Regions from separate parts of the Erwinia sp. CGal63 genome, predicted to be linked through region 3. Evidence: predicted binding sites of a transcription regulator. Region 3 holds the regulator's gene; each other region holds the start of a gene.
The links. Region 3 encodes PhoB, which activates phosphate uptake and scavenging genes when phosphate is short. Its sites were predicted from a motif close to CTGTCATAAAACTGNCNNAT; they were not measured.
Positions count from the first base shown of each region.

Region 1: the regulator PhoB is predicted to act here: its motif matches at 2,099-2,118, upstream of phoA (alkaline phosphatase).
Region 2: the regulator PhoB is predicted to act here: its motif matches at 3,209-3,228, upstream of glpT (glycerol-3-phosphate transporter).

Region 1 is NZ_JAKUMN010000001.1:542,950-548,714, reverse strand. Features, by position in the region: gene MKZ79_RS02300 (ATP-grasp fold amidoligase family protein) at 1-470, opposite strand, end outside; gene phoA (alkaline phosphatase) at 634-2,040, opposite strand; tRNA gene MKZ79_RS02290 (tRNA-Ser) at 2,276-2,363, shown strand; RNA gene MKZ79_RS02285 (RtT sRNA) at 2,409-2,544, shown strand; gene MKZ79_RS02280 (methyl-accepting chemotaxis protein) at 2,799-4,349, opposite strand; gene MKZ79_RS02275 (hypothetical protein) at 5,075-5,332, opposite strand; gene phoH (phosphate starvation-inducible protein PhoH) at 5,657-5,765, opposite strand, start outside.
Region 2 is NZ_JAKUMN010000010.1:23,047-28,811, reverse strand. Features, by position in the region: gene yigL (sugar/pyridoxal phosphate phosphatase YigL) at 1-666, shown strand, start outside; gene glpQ (glycerophosphodiester phosphodiesterase) at 699-1,745, opposite strand; gene glpT (glycerol-3-phosphate transporter) at 1,742-3,085, opposite strand; gene MKZ79_RS20800 (carboxylate/amino acid/amine transporter) at 3,410-4,255, shown strand; gene MKZ79_RS20795 (hypothetical protein) at 4,301-4,603, opposite strand; gene MKZ79_RS20790 (DUF1456 family protein) at 4,729-5,208, opposite strand; gene metR (HTH-type transcriptional regulator MetR) at 5,312-5,765, opposite strand, start outside.
Region 3 is NZ_JAKUMN010000004.1:347,894-353,658, forward strand. Features, by position in the region: gene MKZ79_RS15075 (SbcC/MukB-like Walker B domain-containing protein) at 1-719, opposite strand, end outside; gene sbcD (exonuclease subunit SbcD) at 716-1,933, opposite strand; gene phoB (phosphate response regulator transcription factor PhoB) at 2,134-2,823, shown strand; gene phoR (phosphate regulon sensor histidine kinase PhoR) at 2,847-4,160, shown strand; gene MKZ79_RS15095 (PstS family phosphate ABC transporter substrate-binding protein) at 4,178-5,098, shown strand; gene MKZ79_RS15100 (cobalamin-independent methionine synthase II family protein) at 5,486-5,765, shown strand, end outside.

The DNA.
Region 1 (5,765 bases), on a different contig from region 3:
AGCGGCGTAATATTTTTATAGTGCCATTCACGAGAAACATAATAGAAATTCCGCTTCAGGCAATAATCCAGCTGCCGATTATATTTCGCTATCGCTTGCGGATCTTTGGCAAGGATAATCTGACAGCTACCGCTGTCGTGATTGCACTTGAGCACAAACCTTTCCGGCAGCGCCGCGTAGTCGATCTCCGCCGTTCGTTGCCAGACGCCCAGCAAAGGGATCAGATGATCCTCGCCAATCCGCCTTGCCACATAGTCGCGCACGCGATACTTATCAGCCAGCTGCGTAAAAAGATCGTCACGGGCGTAGAGCATACGGTGGATGATTTTTTCATTCAGCGATTCCGGCTGGCGAAAAATAGCTGCGCTACAGTGCTTTTTGCAGTACGCCTTCAACAAATAGCGCTCATCCTTTTGCAAATATTGACGAAGAACTTTCCCCTGATGCTCAATCTTCTTTAAAAAATGCACTATTCCGTCCCTTCTCAACAACCCGCACCGTCGACGTAAAAACCCGCGCCAGAGTAGTTGTTTCCTTTCAGGGTAAAAATAAACAGGCGTTAAACGCTGGAAATAAAAAAACGCTGTTACCTTTCAGCAACAGCGCATTGATAAAATAAGCCAGCCGTATTAATTATTCTTTAATTTCCATCGCCGCTTTCATGGTGTAAAAGAGATCGGTTTGATCGGTCAGCCCTACCACATTGGCGGCATGAGGCCCATAGGCGGCAATGCGCAGCTGGGTGCCGGTATGGCCCTGAGATTCCTCTTCCGAGTTGCCATAGCTGATGGTCATCAGGCCGCCCTCTTTGGTCTCCAGCTTCTGCGTCAGGCCGGGCGCCTTGCTGTCGTTGGCGATAATCTGGCTGGAATGGGCATGATCGGCCGTGACGATTACCAGCGTATTGCCATCTTTGCGGGCGAATGCCAGCGCTTGCTGCACCGCTTCATCCAGATCGACCGTTTCGCCAATCTGGCCGCATGGGTTTGCCGCGTGATCCTGCTTATCGATCGAGGCGCCTTCCACCTGCAGGAAGAAACCGTTCTGATTTTTGCTCAGCAGCTGAATAGCCTTATCGGTCATCTGCGCCAGCGTCGGCGTGGAGGCCGGGCGCTCGCTATTTACCTCGCAGCTGACCGTCTTGCCTTCGAGGTTGCCGTGTAAGGTGGCCTTCGGCCCTTTCCAGCGCACCGGCATATTGCCATCGGCGAAGAGTCCCAGCACCGGCTTGTCCTGCGAAGCTTCCGTAAGGGCGTTCATGCCGTCGAGGTTATTGACCAGCTGATAGCCGCGCAGCTTCGCCTGCTCGTTCAGGGTTTTTCCCTGCCAGTCGCCTGCCTTAGCGGTTTCATTAAAGGTTTTGCCGCCGCCGCCAAAAGTGACGTCGACGCGGGCGTTCAGAAGCTGTTCCGCGATAGAGCCTTTGCCGCCTTTTTCCAGCGCGTTGCCCGCGCAGACTTCAGTGGTTTTTTCCGGGCCGTAGCATTTACGCGAGGTTACATGCGCAATCTGCGCGGCAGGCGTGGCGTCTTCCAGTTCAGCGGTAGAGACGTTGCCGGTCGCTTTACCTGCCGCCTTCGCCATTTCCATGATGGTTTGATGATCCTTGCCGTTTACGTCCACGCCGATCGCGCCGTTGTAAGATTTGACGCCGGTGCTCCAGGCCGTCGCGGAAGCGGCGGAATCGGTCACGTAGTCGGGCTTATGGGTCTTTTTGTCCAGCGCGTAGTGCGTATACTGGCCGGTCAGCGGCAGCGCGTCGATACCTTTAAAGAAGCCGCCTGCGCCTTCGGCATAGTTGCGTGCGGCGGTGATTTCCGAATCGCCCATGCCGTCGCCGATCAGCAGAATCACGTTTTTCGCCTTATTGTTGCTCAGCGAAGCCTTTAACGCCTCGGTCTGATCCTCGCTCAGGCGACGAGCGCCGCCGGGCTGAGTAATATCGCCCTGCGCGGCGCGATTATAGTCGGCGGCCTGCGCGCAAAGCGCGGAGGTTAACAGCGTGGCGGCAAGCGAAAGCGTAAACAGGCTTTTTTTCATCAGACGACTCCATAAGAAAACGTTGCTAAAAATTTCAGGAGCTTAGTCTGCGACACAACCGTGACGCTTTTGTGTCAGCAAGATGGCAGCTTGATGACCTGACTGGTGTTCTACCTGCGCCCTGTACACCGCTTAACCTGCCAGAATAAAAAGAAAAAAATCTTCTTGACCCTCAGGGCCAGACTCCCTATAGTAGCGCCCCGTCGCCCGAGAGGGTGACGGAAGTTTACAATATGGTGAGGTGTCCGAGTGGCTGAAGGAGCACGCCTGGAAAGTGTGTATACGGCAACGTATCAAGGGTTCGAATCCCTTCCTCACCGCCATATTTCAAGAGAAAGCCTGAACTCACGTTCAGGCTTTTTTTTATGCATATTCCCCACGAGGAAGGGTGAGAAGCCTTGACCAGGGTTCGACAACCGGCTTTAGCCACCTGGACAGGCCGGACGCTCGCGGACGGACTGCCCGCAGGGCGAGCGCAGCGAGTCAATCCCTTCCTCACCGCCATATTTCAAGAGAAAGCCTGAGCGAAAGTTCAGGCTTTTTTTTATGCATATTCCCCACGAGGAAGGGTGAGAAGCCTTGACCAGGGTTCGACAAAACGGCCAGCCAGGCCGTTTTGCACAGCAAACTGCTGCCCGTCAGGGTGAGGCTCAGCGAGCCTCATGTTATCCCTTCCTCACCGCCATATTTCAAGAGAAAGCCTGAACTCACGTTCAGGCTTTTTTTGCCAGTCCCTCAACAAACAAGCAGTCGGCGCTTTACGCCACTCTGAATACAGCGATAGTGCGGTTAAGCTGCACCGCCTGATCTTCCAGCGAGGCAGCCGCAGCGGCGGCTTCCTGCACCAGCGAGGCGTTCTGCTGCGTGACCTCATCCATCTGGCTGACCGCGATGCTGACATGTTCAATGCCGTTAACCTGCTCGTCTGAAGCGGTAAAAATTTCCGACATAATTTGGGAAACATTGCTGACGGAAGTGACAATATCCTCCATCGTTTTCCCGGCGTTCGCCACCAGCTCGCTGCCTTCCGTGATACGCAGGCTGGAAGTTTCAATCAGCGCTTTAATTTCTTTCGCCGCCGTCGCGCTTCGCTGCGCCAGCGCCCTGACTTCGGATGCGACCACGGCGAACCCTCGTCCCTGCTCGCCAGCGCGCGCGGCTTCCACCGCGGCGTTCAGGGCCAGAATATTGGTTTGAAAAGCGATGCTTTCAATCGTGCTGATAATTTCGCCCACGCTTTTCGAGCTGTCATGAATAGCCGACATCGTCGTCACCACCTGCCCTACCACCTTGCCGCCCTGCGTGGCCACGCGAGAAGCGTCTGCGGCCAGATCGCTGGCGTGTCGCGCGTTAGCGGTATTCTGCCGTACCGTAGCGGTAAGCTGTTCCATACTGGCAGAGGTTTCTTCCAGCGAAGCCGCCTGCTGTTCGGTGCGGCTGGAAAGATCGGTGTTGCCCGCAGAAACCTCTTTCGCCGCCGTATCGATCGAAGCGGCGGCGCTCTGAATGCCGGAAACCAGGTTGATCAGCTGCGTTTGCATCAGAGCAAAGTTGGCAATCAGCACGCCGGTTTCATCTTTCGAACTTGCCGTCAGCACGGTGGTTAAATCCCCTGCCGCTATTGATTTGGCCGCGTTAACCGCCTGCTTTAACGGCCCGGTGATAGCGCGTGATAACAGATAGCCAAGCGTTGACGCAATGCCCAGTCCTAATAAAGCGCCCAAAATCAGCGTCAGTTTGGTTTGCGTCTCGGTAGCGTCAACGGTCTGTTGGCGCTTCATTAACAGTCCCTGCTCTTCCGCCGCTACCTCATCAATCAGTTTGCGCATACCATCCATTTGCGCTTTGCCGGTGTTGCTTTCAAAAGCGGCGAGGAAAGCTTCATAAGGCAGCGTGCCGGCATTCAAAGCCTGACGATTTGTCATTAGCGGTGTCGCAAACGAGGATTCCCATGCCTGCTCCTGACTGAGCAGCGTCTCCAGCCTGGTTTGCTGCCGCTCGTTATCTGCGGTCAGGGATTTTATTTTCTGAATATGTTGAGAAAAGGATTTTTGCCCTGCCGTCCAGGGCGCCAGCATCTCCTCTTTACCGTTAAGCGCGTAGCCCCGCAGCCCTGTTTCCATATTCACCAGGCTTTGCGTCAGCGAGCGACTCTCATCAATCACGCGCCAGGTATGCACGTTCCAGTTATTGGAATCGATAATGCGCGAGAAATTAATGAAAAAGGCGATGCAAAGCAGCACAAGCAGAGCCGCAATGGCACCAAAAGCCGCAATAAATTTTTTACTAACCGACAGGTTTTTCAACATCTGTTTTGCGCCTCTTAAAGGATAAAATGCAAAAAACATTAACTTTACGGTTGTAGTTAATCGGCGCACGCGTCACAACCTTTAGTAAAGCTAACGTTATTATTTTTAAGCCAGTCAAAACATTCAGATAAATGAATGAATTATTGTAAAAATAAAAGGCGCACAGGAGAGGTAACGCGGAAAAAGAATAAAGTAGTTTACTTTACAAAAGGTTAACTGGCGGGAGGGGTTATTAGGCTTAGTAGAACTACTTAAAATTTACCTATGATTTATTAAGATCAGCTGAAACAGACGCGCAAAATATTGCTCTGTCTTGTTTTTCTCCGGCCTCGGTTTCCGGCGTCGGCTGTTTGCCGGCTTCGCCTCATCCGTCTACCCGATCTGTGTGGCAGAGGCAGCCTGCCTTAGCTGTGTGCTTTACCAACGGGTGTGGCGCCGCGCGGGCCGGTGCGCCAGCCCGGACGGGCAGGAAGTTCGGGATAAGGTAGCCTGCTTCTCGGTTGTGCCGGGCAATAAAAAGGCAGCCGATTCGCTCGCGGATTTTAATTTACCTGCTGCTGTCGGTCGCCAGAAAAGACGTCTTAAAAACAAAGAGCCGCAATAAAGAACCTGGCTCTTTGTTAATAAGCAAAACATTCAATAACAGAGCCTTTTTATTTCAGACGGATTAATAACCCATCCTGTCGCTTACGCGAATAGTATGAAATAAACAGGATCGTTTCGCTTTAATTTGCGGCGCTATCTGTGGTATTTTTGCCAGCAGTACCGCTCAGGCCAGACAGGAAAGTCAGGTGCGCCTGCGCAATACTCAGGCCAAACGCCTTGAAAACCAGGCCAGGATTAGAAGAGGTGGAGATTTCAGTGGTAGTGCTCTCCAGCGCAGTGGAGACTGAACTCAAAGCCTTTGAAACGCCTGCAGTAAAGTGGCTCCACGATCCCGCTCCGTTAATAGCATTAACTTCGTTATGATTTAATTCACGCATTGTTTGTTTCCTTTCAGTGTTAATTCTTCCGATATAGTCGTGCCGTAATCAGGCACCAGAGGAATATAGATCACAATGAAATTAAAAGACATGGAAATATTCACGCGCGGGCATCTTTAGTCAAAAACTGAAATATTGCTCTGAAAAATAAATGGACGTCAATAAAGAATAGAGAGGTTATGTTTAATCAGGATATTTCGCGATCGCCGGCTGTACAAAATTTAAAAACGCTGTCAACCCGCTGCCCGTTAAATAGCCCGGATAATGAAGCGACTTTGCGTCTGACGTGGCAATAAAGTCGGCAGTCATTTTCCGGGCTGTGGTTTAGCCGTATGCCATCAGCGTGTGCTGGCAAAGCTGCGAACGCACGCAGTCTTCTTTACCAAAACGCACTACGCCTGTCATCTCGTCCTCTTTAAAACGCGTCAGCGCG
Region 2 (5,765 bases), on a different contig from region 3:
CATATTGACGTCGGCCAGATGCGCGACAGCCTGGGCATTGACGCTTATATGATTACCTCAAACGGCGCGCGCGTGCACAACACCGCCGGCGAGCTGATTTTCAGCCACAACCTGGACGAAGATATCGCGCTTGAGCTGTTTGCTTTACATCATCGCCACGAGGATATCTATACCAACGTCTATCGTGATGAAGAGTGGTTCCTGAACCGTCATCGGTCGGAAGAGATGGATTTTTTCCGCGAGTCCAACTTCAACTATCAAACCTATCAGCCGGACTCCCTGCCGACCGACGGCATCAGTAAAGTGTTCTTCACCTGCGCCAAACCCGAGCTGCTGATCCCGCTGGAAGAGGCGCTGATCGCGCGCTGGGGCGATCGCGTCAACGTCAGCTTCTCGCTGCCGACCTGTCTGGAAGTGATGGCGGGCGGCGTATCTAAAGGCCACGCGCTGGATGCGGTTTCGCGGCTGTTGGGCTTTGGCCTGGCGGACTGCATCTCCTTTGGCGACGGCATGAACGATAAAGAGATGCTGAGCATGGCGGGCAAGGGCTGCATTATGAGCAACTCGCACCAGCGCCTGAAGGATCTGCTGCCGGAGCTGGAAGTGATTGGCAGCAACGTGGATAACGCCGTGCCGAACTATCTGCGCAGGCTGTACAACGTCTGAAAGAAAACCGCCTCCGTAAAGAGGCGGAAATCTTAGCGTTGTAAAAAGTTTACCGCCTTGTCCGGAAAGTCGGTAAACAGGCCGTCGACGCCCGCCTGGTTATAGAGAACGTCGTAGACCCGATCGACGTTTTCCGCCCAGTCGGGCAGCTGGTCGGCCCGCACCGTATAAGGATGAACCACCAGGCCGTTCTGATGCGCCTCTTTCACCATTGGCGTGAAGCGCAGCGTCTCTTTGTCCGATCCGGCGGCTATCAGCATATGATAATCGGGGCCGATGCCGTCGACGTAGCGCGCCAGCGTTTTCATCGCGCCGGGCTGCAGCATCCAGTCATAGCTGTAGTTGACCCACTTGCCGTTTTGCTGCTCCTGAGTCTCTTTTGACGCCGTTTCGGTAATCAGCTGTACCAGTTTTACCTCCATGCCTCTTTGCGGTTCCAGCTCGGTTTTAATCCGTTTAAGCTCGTTGTAGTCAAAGCACTGCAGATAAACGCGATCGCTTTTCGAGGTATAGCCGTACTGCTTAAGCGTATCCAGCACCTTCGCGGAAATATCTTTGCCTTCCTGACGGTGGAACCAGGGCGCTTTGATCTCGGTGTAGATGCCGATATTTTTCCCCGTCGACTGGTTCAGACCCTGAATAAACTCAAGCTCTTCGGCAAAGGTATGGATACGAAAATCAGATTTGCCCATGGGAAAGCGCTGCGGAAAAGTCTGCGTTTTTTTACCGTCCTTTAGCGTAAAGCCTTCGGTAAACTTCAGCCCCTTGATTTCCGCCAGCGTAAAATCGATAGCGTAGTAACGGCCATCTTTTCTGGCGCGATTGGGATAGCGATCCGCTACGTCCGTCACGCGATCCAGGTAGTGATCGTGCAGCACAATCAGTTGATCGTCCTTCGTCATCACCAGATCCTGCTCCAGGAAGTCGGATCCCTGCGCGTAGGCCATCGCTTTCGCCGGCAGAGTATGTTCCGGCAGGTAGCCGCTGGCGCCGCGATGGGCGATAACGATTTTGCCTGTTTCAGCCGCCGTCGCGCCGAGTGAAGCGCCCAGCAGCAGCAGGGCTATCAGCTTATTCATTGCATCACCTCTCTTTTATGTTTGCGCTCGCTCAGCATGGTGATAACCAACAGCACGACCGCCAGCACGCCGCCGCCGATCATCACGATAAAGCCGCCGTCCCAGCCGAAATAATCCACCGTATAGCCCACGATGGCGCTGGCGGCCACCGAACCGCCGAGATAGCCGAACAGCCCGGTAAAGCCCGCTGCGGTGCCCGCCGCTTTCTTCGGCGCCAGCTCCAGAGCATGCAGACCAATCAGCATTACGGGGCCATAAATCAGAAAGCCGATAACGATCATACAGGCGATATCCACGCCGGGATTGCCGGGCGGATTCAGCCAGTAGACCACGGTGGCCAGCGTTACCAGCAGCATAAAGAAGACGCCGGTGGCGCCGCGATTGCCTTTAAACACCTTATCGGACATCCAGCCGCACAGCAGCGTGCCGGGAATACCGGCATACTCATAAAGAAAGTAGGCCCAGGAGGATTTATCCAGCGTGAAATGTTTGACCTCTTTTAAATAGGTCGGCGACCAGTCGAGAATGCCGTAGCGCAGCAGATAGACGAATACGTTAGCCAGCGCGATATACCAGAGCAGTTTATTGGGCAGCACATACTGCATAAATATCTGTTTCGCAGTGAGTTCTTCCTCCTGGCTTTTATCGTAGTCGGGCGGATAGTCGTTTTTATACTCCTCGATCGGCGGCAGCCCGCATGACTGCGGCGTATCGCGCATCAGCGCAAAGGCGAAAACTGCCACCAGCATGGCGGCGAAGGCAGGCATATAAAATGATGCTTTCCAGTCGTTAAACCAGTACATGCCAAGCAAAAACAGCAGCGGCGGAATGCCGCCGCCGACGTTGTGCGCGCAGTTCCAGACGGAGACAATGCCGCCGCGCTCTTTTTGCGACCACCAGTGCACCATGGTGCGTCCGCAGGGCGGCCAGCCCATCCCCTGAAACCAGCCGCAGAGAAACAGCAGCACGAACATCACCATAATGCTGGAGGTGGCCCAGGGCACAAAGCCCATAAACAGCATAACCGCCGCCGCCAGTATTAATCCGGCCGGTAAAAAGACGCGAGGATTGGAGCGATCCGAAACGGAGCCCATAATAAATTTTGAAAAGCCATAGGCAATAGAAATACCGGAAAGCGCGAATCCTAAATCGCCGCGGGAAAATCCCTGTTCAATCAGCGAGGGCATGGCTAACGCAAAATTTTTCCGCACCAGATAATAGGCTGCATAGCCGAAGAAAATGCCGAAAAATATTTGCCAGCGCAGCTTGCGATAAAGCGGATCGATTTCGCTGGCGCTTACGCGCGGCCGATGCGCCGCAGGTTTGAAAACAGATAACATAACAGCCTCCGATGGCGATGTTTTTTCTCTTTTATGAATCCGTGCAGGAATAAATAAGAATATTTACCGTAGCGGGCAGAGCCTAAAAGAAAGCGAGCGCGATCGCTGTGAAGAGAGACGCAAAGATGACAGTTTTATGACAGCCAAAACCAATTATGTGGCGGATATCTCTCTATGCCTGCGCCGCGAAAAGAGAAGAGTGTGAGGCCGTTCACTGAAGCTGGCGTCGCTGTATTTTTTGTGACCGGATGTCAACCAGATATTTCCCCATCGGCAGAGGCTTTTCGCTACACTGTGCCGACTTTTTTACCAGGGATTTTTATCGTGACCTTATTGATCGTCACCACTATTTTGTGGGCCTTTTCATTCAGCTTGATAGGGGAGTATCTGGCGGGCCAGGTCGACAGCGTCTTCTCGGTGCTGATCCGTCTGCTGCTGGCCGCCGTGGTGTTCCTGCCGTTTCTGCGCTGGCGCGGCCACCGGCTTTCAACGCTGCTGCTCTATATGGCCGTAGGCGCGCTGCAGCTGGGCGTGATGTACCTGTTCAGCTTTGAAGCCTATCTCTACCTCAGCGTTTCCGAGTTGCTGCTGTTTACAGTGATGACGCCGCTTTATATCACGCTGATCTACGATCTGATGAGCGGTCGCGGCGTGCGTTCAGGCTATCTCCTGAGCGCGCTGCTGGCGGTAGCGGGCGCGGCCATTATCCGCTACGACAAAGTCAGCGATCACTTCTGGTACGGGCTGCTGCTGGTGCAGCTGGCTAACCTCTGCTTCGCGGTCGGCATGGTGGGCTACAAGCGGCTGCAGGAAACACGGCCGATGCCGCAGCATACCGCTTTCTCATGGTTCTATATGGGCGCGGCGCTTGTCGCGGTCGTCGCCTGGTTTCTGTGGGGCAATCCGCAAAAGCTGCCGACCACGACGCTGCAGTGGAGCATTCTGATCTGGCTGGGCGTTGTGGCGTCCGGGCTGGGCTACTTTATGTGGAATTACGGCGCGACGCAGGTGGATGCCGGCACGCTGGGGATTATGAACAATATGCATGTTCCTGCAGGCTTGCTGGTTAATCTGGCGATATGGCAGCAGCAGCCGCACTGGCCAAGCTTTATTATTGGCGCTGCGGTGATTTTTGCTTCACTTTGGCTACACCGACGCTGGATAAAATAACGCGATGCTTTAGCAGGGCGCGTCGCGCCCTGCTAAAGCTATAACTTAACCAGCGATGGAAGTGACAAACTCATTTAGTTTCGCGGCAATTTTATTAATGCCTGTTTCAATGGCGCCGCCAATACGGCTGCCCAGATCCTCACCCGCAGTTTTTACCTGCTCTGCGGTATAGCCCAGATTGCCCAGCGACAACGCTTTATACAGGCTGGAGAATACGGAGCCATAAATTTCAGTGGCTTTTTCCTGAATCTTACCTGCGCCACTCACAGCGGCAACTTCAGTAGTATTAAGCTCTCTCATGATATATCCTTTTTCATGGTTAACGTATTTACGGAATGTAAATAGCATCGCGGATAATATGAGCGTTATTTTATATTGTCAAGAAAGTGTAAGGCGGAAAGATTTATTTTACGGCGTGATTTATTATTTCTGACGTCTTTTAATAAAAGGCAGCCCGAAGGCTGCGAAATGAATTATTGTTTTTTAGCAGGAGCAGGTCTTAATTTTAATGTCATTCCTTTCAGGAAATTCCTTAAAATTTGATCGCCGCACTCGCGATAATTTTTATGACCAGGCTTGCGGAAAATCGCGCCAATTTCAGACTGACCTACGGCAAAATCAGCCAGTTTAAGCACGTCGATAATATCGGTAGTTTTTAAATCAAAAGCGATTCGCAATTTTTTAATAATAATATTATTCGTCATTTTGCGCTCAATAGAGGGTTCCGGCGCATCTTCGCTCTTGCCGCGGCGCTGGAAAATCAGACCGTTCAGGAAATAGCCCATGATCACGTCCGGACAGGCGCGAAAGCCCGCTTCATCCTCTTTTTTCAGAAAGCTTTGCATCTCCGCTTCGCTCACTTCACTTTCCGCCAGCGCCAGAATGGTGACCATTTGGGCATCGCTCAGATTCAGCATATAGCGCACGCTGCGCAAAACGTCGTTATTGGTCATAGAAATCTCATCGGTTCAGGATCGTTGGCCGCATTATAGAGACAAATGACGCCGGATAAAGGAATACCGTCAGCAAAAAGCCGACGGCGGATAAGCAGGGCAATTATAAATGGCTGAGCGAAGCGGGCAGCGGCGCACCTGGCGCGGAGGCGTCTCTGACCAGCGGCAGATGCTCGCAGGCGTGCTGGCGGGCGGAATGAATAAAAGCTTCTACTACCGGTTGCCGCTGCTCACCGTCGCGTACGGCAGCGTATAAACGGCTCCATAATCCCTGGCCAAGCGTTTTCGTTACCACCAGCCCCTGAGTCTCGAAGCTCTCCACCACCCAGTGCGGCAGCGCGGCGATGCCCATGCCCGCCGACACCATCTGGATTAGCAGCAGCGTATTGTCCACGCTTTTCAGGGCCGGACTGACGCCCGCAGGCTGTAAAAAATGGCGCCAGATATCCAGGCGCTGGCGCTGCACCGGATAGATCATCAGCACTTCGCTGGCCAAATCCTCAGGCGAAATATGTTCCACCATCGCCAGCGGATGATCGGGCGCCAGCACCAGCCTG
Region 3 (5,765 bases):
TGTAATTGCGAAGTAAGCGCCTGCTCCTCTGTCAGCAGCTGTTCCGACAGCAAAGTAAGCTGTTGAATTTTCTCATCGTCCAGCAGCGCCATGCCGCTTGCCTGCGCCCGCAGGTTCTCCAGCGCGTTGCGGGCGTTTTTATGCCGCTCGAAAACGCTGGCGGAGAGGCGACCGTATATCTCTGTGCCGGTCAGCTCTTCCAGCAGCCCGGCGCGGCTGTTGGCATCGGCGTTCAGAAACGCGGCGAACTGCCCCTGCGAGAGCATCATTGATTTGGTAAAGCGATCGAAATCCAGACCGGTCAGCTCGGTCAGCATCTCCAGTTTGTCTTTGACCTTGTCAGCGACAATTTTATTGTCCTCACAGCGCGCCAGCTCGACGCGCGGCGCCTGCAGGTTGCCGTCTACCGCGCCGCGTGCGCGATTCTGGCTCCAGAACGCTCGCCAGGCTACGCCTTTGACTTCGAACTCCACTTCCGCGAGGCATTCGGCGGTATCGCGCGTCATCAGATCGTTTTGCGTCTGCGACAGTTTCCCCAGCCGCGACGTTTCGTGATAGAGCGCCAGGCAAATGGCGTCGAGCAGCGTGGTTTTCCCGGCGCCGGTCGGACCGGTAATGGCGAACAGCCCATTGCTGGCGAAAGGTTCGGCGGTAAAGTCGATTTTCCATTCGCCTTTCAGCGAGTTGAGGTTCTTGAATCTTAAGGTCAGGATTTTCATGACGGCTCCTCGTCCATTTCCGCCAGCGTCTGTCTGAACAGCAGCGTGGCGCGCTCAATACGGGCCGGATCCTCCTGTTCGGCGGCGAGGCGTCGCTGAAACACCTCTTCCACGCTCAGCTCGCTAAGGGTTTCCTTGTTCTGCCGGCTGAGGATGTTTTCGCGCTGTTCGCGGCTGCGGCGCAGCAGCACCACTTCTACCGGCAGAGTTTCAGCCAGCTCCTGAATATGCCGCTGGAGATCGTTCAGCCAGGTTTGCGTGACGATTTCAATATCCAGCCAGACTTTCTGGCCCGTTTGCGGCGGTTCAATCGCGCCGAGCTGTCGCTCTATCTCCTGCAGCGAGCCTTTGATCATCTGCATCGGCTGAAAAAGCGGCACCGTCAGCGGCGTCACCGCGCTTAGCTTGCCGTCAGCGAAATCCACCAGGAAGACGCTTTTTTCCCGGCCCAGCTCGTCAAAGCTGAGCGGTATGGGCGAGCCGCTGTAGCGGATATAATCCGTGTCGGCGATGCGCTGCGCGCGATGAATATGGCCCAGCGCGATATAGTCCGCGGGCGGAAAGGCCTGAGCGGGAAAGGCGTCCAGCGTGCCGATATAGATATCGCGCACGGCGTCGCTTTTGGTGACGCCCATCGTAGTCAAATGGCCGGTGGCGATAATGGGCAGCGGCAGGCCCAGCTCGTCGCGCCTCTCAACCGCCGCCGCATAGCTGCGCTGATAGTGGTGAGTAATCGCTTCCAGCAGCGTCTGCTGTTTCTCTCGTCCCGACTGTCCCGCTTTGCTTAGCGTAATGTCGCGCGGACGCAGAAAAGGGATGGCGCAAAGCAGCGCGCCGGGCTCGCCGTCGCGACGATTCAGCAGCAGCACCTGATCGGCCGGATCTTCGCTGGCGGCGGCGATAACCCGCGTGTTCAGGCAGGCGAGCAGCTCGCGGGATTCGTTCAGCATGGCCACGGAGTCGTGATTGCCCGCCAGAATAATCAGCTGGCAGCCGGTCTGCTGCAGTCTGACCACAAAGCGGTTGTAAAGCTCGCGCGCATAGCTGGGCGGCGAACCGGTATCAAAGATGTCGCCGGCGACGACCACGGCATCGACCTGATGCTGCTCCACCTGCGCGACCAGCCACGTCAGAAAAGCTTCATGTTCCGGCGCACGGCTTTTGGTGTAAAAAAACTGGCCGAGATGCCAGTCGGCGGTGTGAATAAGTCGCATAGCGTCCCTTCTGTGTCAGGTAAGCGAGACGCCGATTATAAACGGCTGGCCAAAAAACCTCAGCAACGCATTTTCATCCTGCTGAAAAGTGTTATAAAACTGATGAATAGCGGCTGGATTTTTTCATAAAAGTGTCATAAATCTGACGCATAATGGCGCCGCATATCCGGTGACATTCCGTCACAGACGCAGGAGCAATAATGGCTAAGCGCATTCTGGTAGTCGAAGATGAAGCCCCAATTCGTGAGATGTTGTGTTTTGTGCTGGAACAAAATGACTATCAGCCGATAGAAGCGGAAGATTATGACAGCGCCATTAATCTGCTGATCGAACCCTGGCCGGATCTGATCCTGCTGGACTGGATGCTGCCTGGCGGCACGGGTATCCAGTTTATCCGTCATCTGAAGCGCGAGGCGATGACCCGCGATATTCCGGTGATGATGCTGACCGCGCGCGGCGAAGAAGAAGACCGCGTGCGCGGGCTGGAAGTCGGCGCCGACGACTATATTATCAAGCCTTTCTCACCCAAAGAGCTGGTGGCGCGGATTAAAGCGGTAATGCGCCGTATATCGCCGATGGCGGTGGAAGAAGTCATCGAAATTCAGGGACTGAGCCTGGATCCCTCTTCGCACCGCGTGATGTCCGAGACACAGCCGCTGGAGATGGGGCCAACAGAATATAAGCTGCTGCACTTCTTTATGACGCATCCCGAGCGCGTCTACAGCCGCGAGCAGTTGCTTAATCACGTCTGGGGCACTAACGTCTACGTGGAAGATCGTACTGTGGACGTGCATATTCGCCGTCTGCGTAAGGCACTTGAACTGACCGGACACGATCGTATGGTGCAGACAGTTCGCGGAACAGGCTACCGTTTCTCTGCGCGTTACTGATTGTCCCCACTGGAGTTTTCATTGTGCTGGAACGCCTCTCCTGGAAGAGATTGCTGCTTGAGCTGCTGCTCGCCTGTTTACCAGCGCTGATCCTTGGACTGCTGGTCGGCGGGCTGCCCTGGTGGCTGCTGCTGGCCACGCTGGCCATACTGGGCTGGCATTTTACCAACCTGCTTCGCCTCTCTCACTGGCTGTGGATCGACCGCAGCATCACGCCGCCGACCGGGCGCGGCAGCTGGGAACCGCTGTTTTATGGCCTGTATCAAATGCAGGCGCGCAACCGTCGCCGCCGTCGCGAGTTGGGACATCTGATTAAAAGGTTTCGCAGCGGCGCGGAGTCGCTGCCGGACGCGGTGGTACTGACCACCGAAGAGGGCACGATTTTCTGGTGCAACGGCCTGGCGCAGCAAATGTTGGGGCTGCGCTGGCCGGAAGATAACGGTCAAAATATCCTTAACCTGCTGCGCTATCCCGAGTTTACCCTTTACCTGCGCCAGCGTGACTTCTCACGACCGCTGACGCTGGTGCTGAACAGCCATCGTCACCTTGAGTTCCGCGTGATGCCCTATAGCGAAGGCCAGTGGCTGCTGGTGGCGCGCGACGTAACCCAAATGCATCAGCTGGAAGGCGCGCGACGCAACTTTTTCGCCAACGTCAGTCATGAATTGCGCACGCCGCTTACGGTGCTGCAGGGTTATCTGGAGATGATGAGCGACGCGGTGCTGGAAGGGCCGTCGCGCGATAAGGCGTTGCACACCATGCAGGAGCAAACCCGACGAATGGACGCGCTGGTGAAACAGCTGCTGACGCTGTCGCGAATCGAGGCTGCTCCGGCGCTGGATCTGCAGGAAAAAGTCGATGTGCCGCTGATGCTGCGGCTGCTGCAGCGCGAGGCGGAAACGCTCAGCCAGGGTCGCCACCAGATCCATTTTTCCGCCGATCCGCAGCTACGGGTATTCGGCAACGACGAACAGCTGCGCAGCGCCATTTCCAACCTGGTTTACAACGCGGTCAACCATACGCCGGAAGGCACGCGTATTGATATCAGCTGGAAAAAAACGGCGCATGGCGCGCAATTTAAAGTTTGTGATAACGGGCCAGGCATCGCCGCAGAACATATTCCTCGTCTGACCGAGCGCTTTTATCGCGTTGATAAGGCGCGCTCGCGGCAAACCGGCGGCAGCGGCCTGGGACTGGCTATCGTTAAACATGCGCTCGGCCATCATAATACGCGCCTGGAGATAACCAGCCAGCCGGGAAAAGAGACCTGTTTCGGCTTCTCGCTGCCTGCAAGGTTGATTGTCAGCGGTGAACTGGCTCAGAATGCGGTTCACTGAGCAGGCGGACGAGAAAAATGAAAAAGTGGTTTGTTGCGCTGATGCTGCTGTGCAGCTCGGCTGGTGCAAGCGAAACTATGCTGGCTGGCAACCTCAGCAGCGTAGGCTCGGATACGCTCGGCACATTAATGACGCTGTGGGGCGAAAGCTTTAATCGCCTTTATCCCGGCGTCAACGTGCAAATTCAGGCTTCCGGTTCCTCAACGGCGCCTACCGCGCTGGCGGCGGGCGCGGCGCAGCTGGGCGCGATGAGTCGGCCGATGCAGGCGGTGGAGCGCCAGCTGTTTGAAAATCGCTACGGCTATGCGCCGCTGGCCGTACCGGTGGCGATGGACGCGCTGGTGGTGGTGGTCAATCAGGATAATCCGCTGCAGGGCGTAGATGCCCGCCAGCTGGATGCCATTTTTTCCGTTACCCGCCGCTGCGGCGCGCCTTTTACCGTGCGCAGCTGGGGCGATCTTCAGCTAACGCAGGGCGAATGGGCGCGGCGACCCATCCAGCGCTTTGGCCGTAACTCCGCTTCCGGCACCTGGGGCTTTTTCCGTCAGCAGGCGCTGTGCAACGGGGATTTCCGCAGTGACGTAAGCGAGTATCCCGGTTCCGCCGCGGTTATCCAGGCAGTAGCGAGCACGCTGAACGGTATCGGCTACGCCAGCATGGGCGTGCATATGACCGGCGTAAAAACGCTGCCGGTTTCCCGCGACGGCACTGACTGGATCGCGCCTTCGGTGGCAAACATCCGCAGCGGCAGCTATCCCTATGCGCGACCGCTTTATATTTATGTGAACAGGGCGCCAGGCCAGCCGCTGGAGCCGCTGACCAGAGCTTTTTTACGGCAGGCGCTGTCGCCGCAGGGCCAGGCGCTGGTGACGCAGGCGGGCTATCTGCCACTGTCGGATGCGCAGCTGGAAAAGGCCAGGATGATGGTGAATGAGTAGGGCAAACGGCCCGGCCTGAGCATTTCATAGCGCAATTTCAACCGTATGCAGCAGCGGCATCATGGCTTCGGCAGGCTGTAAGGCGTAATCCAGGGCCGCGCGCGCTCTGTTACCGCCGGGCGCCGCACTGTAGCGTCCCAGGCGCGCTGCTGAAAACTGCTTCTTCTTTTTTACTACGGTTACCTGCGCTGATTCCGTCGCACGTTTTATGCCAAATCCTCAACTTGAATTTTTTTCATGTGTGATGAAATTTCCTCGTTTGCCGCTGAATCTTTCTCATGACATTCTTGACTTCAGACGTTTAGCCATCCAGATGTCCTGAGTGGCAAACAGTAACTATTTCACTAAGAAATTATGCGCCGTTGCGCCGGCCAGGAGTGACCGATCATGCAAAGAGATTCAGCCCAATACCGCGCCGAAGTTGTCGGCAGTTTTCTGCGTCCCGTCGTTATCAAACAGGCTCGTGAGCAGTTTCAGGCAGGTGAAATCGATGCCGCCGCGCTGCGTCAGATTGAAGACGAAGCTATCCGTGACGTAGTGGAACAGCAGCGCGCCAGCGGCCTGAAAGTGGTTACCGACGGCGAGTTTCGCCGCGCGTGGTGGCACTTCGATTTCTTCGACGGTCTGCAAGGCGTGGAGCGCTATGAAGCGGAGCAGGGCATCCAGT